3 regions of the Cytobacillus sp. FSL M8-0252 genome follow, and region 3 is predicted to be linked to each of the others. Evidence: riboswitches for the same ligand, from Rfam matches in the RefSeq annotation. Region 3 holds a riboswitch; each other region holds the start of a gene.
What was found. Region 3 has a riboswitch for cobalamin ahead of MKX83_RS02565 (ABC transporter substrate-binding protein). Riboswitches for the same ligand answer to the same signal wherever they lie in the genome.
Positions count from the first base shown of each region.

Region 1 (3,194 bases), 2.3 Mb from region 3:
GTCGAGCAAGCACAAGGGTCAAAAGCACCTATTCAGCGGTTAGCCGATAAGATTTCGGGCATCTTTGTTCCCATTGTGGTAGCTATTGCCCTTGTTACCTTCTGTATATGGTTTCTTTTCTTGCAACCGGGTGATGTAGCTAGTGCGTTAGAAAAAATGATTGCTGTACTCGTCATTGCTTGTCCTTGTGCACTAGGATTAGCGACGCCTACTTCAATTATGGCAGGGTCTGGCCGTTCAGCCGAGATGGGTGTTTTATTTAAAGGTGGAGAGCATCTCGAGATGACACATGAAATTACAACTGTTGTGGTTGATAAAACAGGTACTGTTACAAATGGTCAGCCTGTATTAACCGATATCATAGTCGAGCCTGGAACAAATGAGGCCCATTTCCTTTCCATTGTTGCTGCGAGTGAGAAGTCATCTGAACACCCTCTTGCTGAAGCCATTGTGAAAGGGTTAGAGGAGAGAAATATAGAAAAAGTAAAAAGTGAATATTTCGAAGCGCTACCGGGTTATGGTATCTCTGCGAAAGTTACAGGAAAAGATGTACTGATTGGTACAGTTAGATTAATGGTAGAGAATGGGATAGACTCCTCTTGGTTCTCGAAACAAATGAAAGAATTAGAAGGTGAAGGAAAAACAGCTATGCTTGTGGCTATTAACGGTAGAGCAAAAGGCCTCCTTGCTGTAGCTGATACGATAAAAGATTCATCAAACGAAGCGATTCAAAGGCTACATGATATGGGGTTAGAAGTTATTATGATGACTGGAGATAACCAGTTAACCGCACAAGCCATTGCTAAAGAAGTAGGTATATCAAAAGTCATTGCAGAAGTCTTACCAGAAACGAAAGCAGAAGAAGTAAGAAAGCTACAAAGTCAAGGGAAAAAGGTAGCGATGGTAGGAGATGGTATTAACGATGCCCCAGCATTAGCAACTGCCGATATCGGCATGGCTATCGGTACAGGTACAGATATTGCCATGGAAGCAGGAGACATTACACTTATGCGTGGTGATCTAAATAGTATTGCTGATGCAATCATGATGAGTAAAAAAACCATTCGTAATATTAAACAGAATCTTTTTTGGGCGTTTGGCTATAATACAATCGGTATTCCTATTGCAGCTGCAGGTTTCTTAGCACCATGGTTAGCAGGTGCTGCGATGGCGTTTAGCTCTGTGTCCGTTGTATTAAATGCACTTCGTTTGCAACGTGTAAGATAAAAATAACAAGTTCCGTATGAATTTCTATAAAACATTCTATACAATAAACTGAATGAGAAAAACAAGCTAATTTAAATAGTTAGTTTGTTTTTCTATTTTTATAGAAGACATGAAGAAGATTGGTAAAAAAATTTTGTCCTTTAAGATAAATTATTTTCTTTTAATATGGAATATACCTTTAATTAATTTTTGCCCCACAACTTTAACACCATTGATTTATTTCAACAATTCTATGATTTTTTAATTTATTTACCAAAAAACTATTACTTTTCTGGTTTAAGCATACTCGTTTGAAGGTAAAAAAGTAGAGTTGGTCAGCTTGAACAATTTTTAATGGATTTCAAGACTTTTTTACACAAATAAGAAATGCTATTATTTATTATGGTCTTAAATTTACCGCTAAAAGAACGAAATGTATATTTTAGATTTAGATAAAAGAAATAAATTGTATTCTATGAAATGATGTGATATGATTACTCATACAATCTCAGATACAATATATAGTTATTTTTTTACTTCTCGACAACTACATATAGTAATTGGTTGAAGGAGTCCAAATGGACTTAAAATGGGAATCCGGATAAGCCGGAGCTGTACCCGCAACTGTAAGTGTGACGAAAAGAGGAAACCACTGTTCTTTTGAAAGAATGGGAAGGCTCTTAGTAGATTGATACACAAGCCAGGATACCTGCCTTCTTAATCAAAAGTTTCAATTCTTCGGGGCTTGAGAAGATGAAACGACAGTTGATGAAAAGAGTGTATTGTACACTTGTATTTATACTGTCGTTTGATCCGCTCAAGGTGTAACTGGGGCGGTTTTTTTTATGCCTAAATTTGATAGAAATAGTTTGAAGGAGGAAGGAATTTGAAAACAATGATTGATACGACAGTCAATTTTGAACAATTATATCAACAATTCAACAACTTACCAATTAGTGCGTTAGAAAAGCGTGCAGATCAATTAAATCACTTAGAGTTAGATAGTTTCTACGATCAGTTAATACTAGAATGTCTTTCTTACATAAATGTTAATGAACCTGATTGGACATATGTGGCTGCCCATTTATATTTAAAGAAGATTTATCAACAAGCAGCTGAGAACCGAGGGTACAGTGGTCAGGCTTATGGTGATTTTCATTCTTTAATTCAACAATTAAGTGATATTGATATTTATAGTCCTATTTTATTATCTAGTTATACAAAAGAAGAAATTGATGAATTAGGCAAAGAAATTGTCCCTGAAAGAGATCAGCTCTTTACTTATCTCGGGATCAAAATGCTTACGGATCGTTATGTAGCAAAAGATCGCCAAAAGAGGATTTTTGAATTGCCTCAAGAACGCTGGATGGTTATTGCAATGATTCTTATGCATCAAGAAGAAAAAAATCGGCTGCAATTAGTAAAAGAAGCTTACTGGGCAATGAGTAACTTATTTATGACCGTAGCTACACCAACTTTATCTAATGCAGGTAAGAATTGGGGACAACTATCTAGCTGCTTTATCGAAACAGTTGATGATAGTCTAGATTCAATTTATGACAGTAATACAGACATTGCTGCACTATCTAAAAATGGTGGTGGAATCGGCGTTTATTTAGGTAAGATTCGTAGTAGAGGTAGTATGATTAAAGGGTTCAAAGGCGCTTCATCTGGGGTGCTTCCATGGATGAAACAACTAAATAATACAGCTGTAAGTGTCGATCAACTTGGACAAAGACAAGGGGCAATTAGCGTTTATTTAGACGTTTGGCACAAGGATATCTTCTCTTTCCTTGATGCAAAGTTAAATAATGGTGATGAAAGATTACGTACACATGATTTATTTACCGGTGTATGTCTACCTGATTTATTCATGGAAAAAGTAGAAGAGCGTAGTAACTGGTATTTATTTGACCCACATGAGGTTCGACAAAAAATGGGCTTCTCACTAGAAGATTATTATGATGAAGAAGTTGGTGCAGGTACTT
Region 1 is NZ_JBBOWZ010000001.1:2,811,726-2,814,919, reverse strand. It holds gene MKX83_RS14105 (heavy metal translocating P-type ATPase) at 1-1,227, shown strand, start outside; cobalamin riboswitch at 1,760-1,937, shown strand; gene MKX83_RS14100 (ribonucleoside-diphosphate reductase subunit alpha) at 2,102-3,194, shown strand, end outside.
Region 1: it holds a riboswitch for cobalamin, as region 3 does, so the genes downstream of both, MKX83_RS14100 (ribonucleoside-diphosphate reductase subunit alpha) here and MKX83_RS02565 (ABC transporter substrate-binding protein) in region 3, are expected to answer to the same signal.

Region 2 (3,194 bases), 190 kb from region 3:
ATCCCCTTTTGCCTCCCTTGCACCAATTGCTCGTCCAATATCCACCCCTAGAGGTTCTTTATAAACAAGCTTTCTACATTCAAATGCTTCCGCTATTTTCTCCGATCCATCTGTTGAACCATTCAAAACAGCGATGATTTCATATGGCTCAATCTTCACTAACTCTTCTAAAACGGCTGACAACGTAGATTCTTCATTCTGAATGGGAATAATAACAGATAGATTCATAACACTTCACTTCTCTCCTTCAGCAAAATTAATAGTCTCCTTTGTGCTAACTATAGCCTTTTCCATCACAAACCCGAGAAAAACACTAAGTAATATCAATATATACAGCTTGGCTCATTTTGTTCTCGGACAAGTATACAATCTATGAAAGATGGTGCGATAGACAGGGTAGATTGGTTTAATTATGGGGGCATTGATCCGATTCGGCACTAAAAAATATATTATTACTATTCGTTAGGAGATGTTAAAGTAGATATATATGTATTTAAGGGGGAGTACAAATTGGAATTCGAGTTGAATTTTATTTGGATTGCCGTCGGTTTAGCATTACTTGGCTATTTCATAGGCAATGGGTTGAAGCAATTTAGTAGTAAAAATGAAGGTAATATGAATCATTTACTTGTGGAGCAAAGCCACCTTCATCTTTACTTTTATTTAAGTGAAGCTGACATGAAGGATCTATTACAGAAGCATCCTCACGCACCAAAAGTCATTCTTAATGGCAAGCATTATTACCATCTACATAAATTTCGCAAGTGGCTTGAATCTGATGATATATATCACTCATGAAGAATTTATTTTGACAGCTTCCATTTATTATGCTAATCTATATGTAAAATTCAAAATATTATAAATATGTAATTCTCTTATTCAGAGAGGTGGAGGGACTGGCCCGATGAAACCCAGCAACCTTTAACAATTATTTGTTAAAAAGGTGCTAATTCCTGCAAAGTGTAATAGCTTTGGCAAATAAGAGAGGATAAAGACCTCTCTATTTTTAATTAGAGAGGTCTTTTGTATTTTCAAAACTTAATAACAAAGGCAACAGATGCATGATTGCTTAAAAGGGAAGCCCGGTGGAATGCCGGCACGGTCCCGCCACTGTGAAGGAGAGCGACTTATCATTGACCACTATTTCATAATAGAAATGGGAAGGGATAACGAGCGATAATCCGAAGTCAGGAGACCTGTCTGTTGTTTGCACTTAGACTCTACGGATGCATAGAGAGGAGTGATGAATACGTGTTGAGCAAATCAAATGGTCTCAACTCTAGTTAATATTGCGTATGAATCTCTCATTTAATAATAAATAGAGAGATTTTTTGTTGAGAAAATACAATCTAAAGGAGTGTTTAAATTGACTGAAGTAAAAAGTTCAAATGTAGGTTATCCAAGAATTGGCGAGAAGCGGGAGTGGAAGAAAGCTCTAGAACAATTTTGGAGTGGTAAGTTGAATAAAGAGACTTTTCTGCAACAAATGGAAGTCATTCGTTTATCCTCTCTCGAGAAGCAAAAACAACTTGGCGTTGATCTCATCCCGGTTGGCGATTTCACACTGTATGATCATGTCCTTGATACAGCTGTGATGTTTGGACTTGTTCCTGAGCGTTTTACATACAGAGGTGGGAAAGTTGATATCGAAACGTATTTTGATATTGCCAGAGGGAACAAAGATGCCGTGGCAGCTGAAATGACCAAATGGTTTAACACAAACTATCACTACATCGTGCCAGAACTCAACAACCTCACGCCAACACTTGCTGAAAACCGGCCACTTGCCTTTTATAAAGAAGGAAAAGAGAAGCTTGAAATCGACGGGAAACCGGTTATCTTGGGCCCGATTACGTTTGTGAAATTATCAAAAGGCTATAAAGAAAGTGAATTCAAATCAATCGTCAATCAATTCGTTCCTCTTTATGCACAAATTTTAAAAGAATTACAGCAAGAAGGTGCCTTGTGGGTACAAATCGATGAACCTATTTTAGCAACTACCCTCACAGAAGAAGACATCTCACTCTATCAAGCAGTTTACCAAACATTACACGAGGCAGCACCACAGATAAATATCATTTTACAAACGTATTTTGAAAGCATCACTTATTATGAAGCTGTTACCTCTTTACCTGTGCAAGCGATCGGCCTTGATTTCGTCCATGATGCAGGTCAAAACCTCGCTTCCTTACAAAAATTCGGCTTCCCAAGTGATAAAGTATTAGCTGCAGGTGTCATCGATGGCCGTAATATATGGGGCGCCAAACTTGATAATAAGCTCTCTCTTATAGAAGAAATTACAGAAATAGTTCCGAAAGATCGCTTAATCATCCAGCCTTCATCCAGCTTATTGCATGTACCCGTTTCAGTCAAAATTGAAGAAACACTTGATCATACATTAAAGACCGCACTCGCCTTTGCTGATGAAAAATTACAAGAAATCGTAGTGCTAACGAAAGGAATAAGAGAAGGAAGAGAGGAAATCCAAGATGAGATAAACGAGAGACGAACTGCTATCGAGGCACTAAATCAATCTTCTATTAGAAACAATCAACAAGTACAAACAGCCATTCAAAACTTACCATCATCACTAGCAGAGCGCGAAGCACCTTATTCTGTTCGTCAAGCAACACAAAAAACATCCTTCCAACTACCACTCCTACCTACAACAACGATTGGAAGCTTCCCACAAACACAGGAAGTGAGAAGAAATCGTTTAAAATGGCGTAAAGGAGAGTTAACTGCTACTGACTATCAAACATATATCAAAACGGAAATTAAAAAGTGGATTGATATTCAAGAAGAGCTAGGCCTTGATGTGTTTGTTCATGGCGAATTCGAGCGCACAGATATGGTCGAATACTTCGGTGAAAAATTAGCCGGATTCCAATTCACAAAATTCGGTTGGGTGCAGTCTTATGGCTCTCGTTGTGTCAAACCACCACTCATTTATGGAGATGTCTCATTTGAACAGCCAATGACAGTTACAGAAACAGTCTATGCCCAGTCCTTAACAGATCACCCGGTAAAAGGTATGCTCACTGGTCCGATTACGATTTTAAACTGGTCATTTGTCCGCGACGATATCCCTCGTTACGAAGTCGCAAACCAAATTGCCCTTGCCCTTCGAGAAGAAGTAGAAACACTAGAAGCAAATGGTATCCGGATGATTCAAGTAGACGAACCAGCCATTC
Region 2 is NZ_JBBOWZ010000001.1:304,941-308,134, reverse strand. It holds partial or broken gene MKX83_RS01585 (glycosyltransferase family 2 protein) at 1-228, opposite strand, end outside; gene MKX83_RS01580 (DNA-binding protein) at 511-798, shown strand; SAM riboswitch class I at 873-985, shown strand; cobalamin riboswitch at 1,039-1,218, shown strand; gene metE (5-methyltetrahydropteroyltriglutamate--homocysteine S-methyltransferase) at 1,367-3,194, shown strand, end outside.
Region 2: it holds a riboswitch for cobalamin, as region 3 does, so the genes downstream of both, metE (5-methyltetrahydropteroyltriglutamate--homocysteine S-methyltransferase) here and MKX83_RS02565 (ABC transporter substrate-binding protein) in region 3, are expected to answer to the same signal.

Region 3 (3,194 bases):
AAAGAAAGGAAGGATGATTTGAACATAGTCCCAACCTCTCATCGATACGCTTCCTAACAACCACCCAATAATCTGTCTCAGTTCATCCCCGGTTAAAGCAATCATTAAGGAAATAAATGCACCTAGAAAAGAACTGAAGATAATACCGGTTAAAATGATTGTCTCTACTCTCATGCCACGATCAATTTGTCGCGCAAAGAAAAGGACAACAATTATCGTTAGAAAAGCTGTTGTAATACTAAATAACGGTAAAGTAAAGGTGCCAACAAACGGAATGGATAAACCGAGAAAGATCGTTAATACAGCACCAACAGAAGCTCCTGAAGACACCCCCAATGTATAAGGGTCTGCTAAAGGGTTCCTTAATAAACCTTGAAAGGCAGCACCTGCTATTGCAAGTGATGCCCCGACGAAGCCCGCCAATACGACTCTAGGCAAGCGAATATTCATAACAATATTACTATGCATTGGATTAACATCATTACTTATCGGTAAACGTAAGATTTCCGCTCCAATGATATTGAATATATCTAACGGTAGCACTGAAACAGTCCCTATAGAAATCCCCATCATCATTGCTACACATAAGAAAACGAACGCACAGAGATAAGCAACACCTCTATTATTTAAATACTTCTGGGTAAATCGCTTTTGCAAGCTCCTCTACTCCTTCTACAAGTCTAGGACCTGTACGAGTTACCTTATCAGAGTGCACATCATAGACTTGCTTCTCTTTAACGGCTGTTACATCTTGCCAACCTTCTCGACTTAAAAGGGTTTCTACCGCATTTTCCGTATAATACCCGTATGTAGTAATAATCACATCAGGATTTTTTTCGATGACAGCTTCCTCGTCAATTTGTGGCCAACCTTCTTCTTCAATTACATTTTCCGCTTGGATCAAATTGAGCATATCATCAATAAATGTTTTTTGACCGGCAGTATATAAAGAAGGAGCTGCAGAGATTTCTACAAAGACAGATTTTTTCTCTTCAACAGACTTTGCTTTTTCTTCAATTTCTGCCAAACGGGTTTTCATTTCCTCAACTGTTTGATTTGCTTCTTCTGTTGCTCCTGTTGCTTTACCAATCATTTCTATGGAATCATATACTTCTTCAAAATTCTGTGCATCATTGACAATAAGAACAGTAATACCAGCATCTCTTAATTGATCTAAGCCTTCAGTACTATTATGCGCTCCTGAATTATGTGCTAATACAACATCTGGATTTAAAGCAATAATTGCTTCTACATTAAATTCTTGTCCACCGATTTTTTCAATATCAGCTACTTCTTCTGGATAATTATCAAAATCAGATACACCGACTACCTTCTCACCTAACCCTAATTCGAAAGCGATTTCAGTATTACTCGGGATTAATGAAACAATCGCTTCTGGTTCCTCTTCAATCACCACTTCTTGATCCGCAGCATCCGTTAATGTTACAGGAAAAGCGCTAGTTTCAGTACTCTCTTCAACCTTCTCTTCTCCATCTTTTTTCGGTTCAGCTGTGTCATTCCCACATCCAGCAAGAATACCTGCTGATAGTAGAATCGAGACTAAAAATAAATACCATTTCTTCATGATTGACCCTCCTTAAAATATAAAACATCCCCATTAGTAGGAGATGTTTGGAAGGAATAATCACGACAAAGAAGCCTTACCAAACACCCCCTATCCTCGTAGGTTACAGTGTTTATGGAAGATAGGCAGGTTTCCTGGCTTATGGTTTATAATCAAAGGCTCCTCCTATACAACATATATAGCAGTTTTCTTTGTTTATTAACCAGTTACAGTGGCGGGACCGCATTGGTTTTACACCAATTTCCCCTATTAAGTCAAAAATTGACACCTATTTCCTTAAATCTACAATTTTCTGTCGATTTTATTATACCTTATCATATTTTGTGGTGCATTATTATTTTTATGAATCAGTTACTTGCCATTCTTTCAGTTTTTTATCAAAAACCAATCTCGCGTCTGGAGTGGCTTCCTTCCTCATTGCTTCGAACTCATCATACATATCATCCATATTAGCGAAATCTCCAACTGTCCAGAGCGGTATATTAATTTTTGTACGTGTCTGCTCACTCTGTTCAAAAGAAATTACCAGGCCTTCCTTCATTAAATTTCTTAATGCCCTTAACGCGCCTTCTGGAACTTGCGGATATGTTTTTTTCTTTTTTAGGCCTAATAAAGATTTTTCTACTTTTAAATGCTCCATCTTCATAGCAGCAACGTCGCCAAGCATTTTGTAAAAGTCCTGCCAGTCTCGGTAATAGACCTTATTTAACCAACCGTCATCATGCGCTAAATAACAATAACGATTGCTTAAATGGTTATAGAAAGGTTTCTTTAAATGCTCCTTTACATGACTAAGATATAGGAGCTCAGCAATTGCTTGAGCAGGCAATTCATTTAACGATTCTTCCTCCTCGAAATCTATCCAGCAAAAATCACCATAACTATAAACATCTTCGTTTATTAGTGCTGGCAGGTCTTCATGAGCCACCCAATCAAACATGGTATGTACATTCAGTTCCCCATTATCATACTGATGCTTCACTAATAGAAGATGCCCTGTCCTGTTCTGTAATGATTGCATAAACTCAGAAAATTCAATTCCATAAGAAATAACGGACTGGTCCTTTTCGTTTAATAAGATATAGATGAGATCTCGAACACTATGATTTTTCTTTCGCAATTTAGAAACCTCCGAACTGAAAATAGAAAGACGAAGAGCAAATTAAATTGTACCACCTTTGTTATTACCCTCATACCACACAACTATTTCGTTTTACTGCAATAATTTATACTAACTACATGTAAATCATAAACAACCGATACAATGCGTCATTTCATCCATTTCATTTTAGCAAAGATAAGGAAATACGATTATTAAAAAAACATTACAAAATAACTATTTCAATTCCTGAGTTTTGTTCATACCCTAAAAAACCTTTTTATATCAAACCAATGATAACAATCCACTTCTAACACATACTATGAAAATAACTAATGGATTAGCATACAATCTTAACTTTTAAATCATACATTACTTTAAGAAATCATGATTTTCCCAGTAAAAGAATGGTAAGATAAGCATATAATCTCCGTTTACAATTTAAGGTATATCCTCGGTTGAAAGGACTTGAGCTTTATGATTCAGACGATGACAGAAAACCAAATCGCT
Region 3 is NZ_JBBOWZ010000001.1:492,249-495,442, reverse strand. It holds gene MKX83_RS02570 (FecCD family ABC transporter permease) at 1-657, opposite strand, end outside; gene MKX83_RS02565 (ABC transporter substrate-binding protein) at 623-1,585, opposite strand; cobalamin riboswitch at 1,693-1,872, opposite strand; gene MKX83_RS02560 (hypothetical protein) at 1,926-2,705, opposite strand; gene mgtE (magnesium transporter) at 3,162-3,194, shown strand, end outside.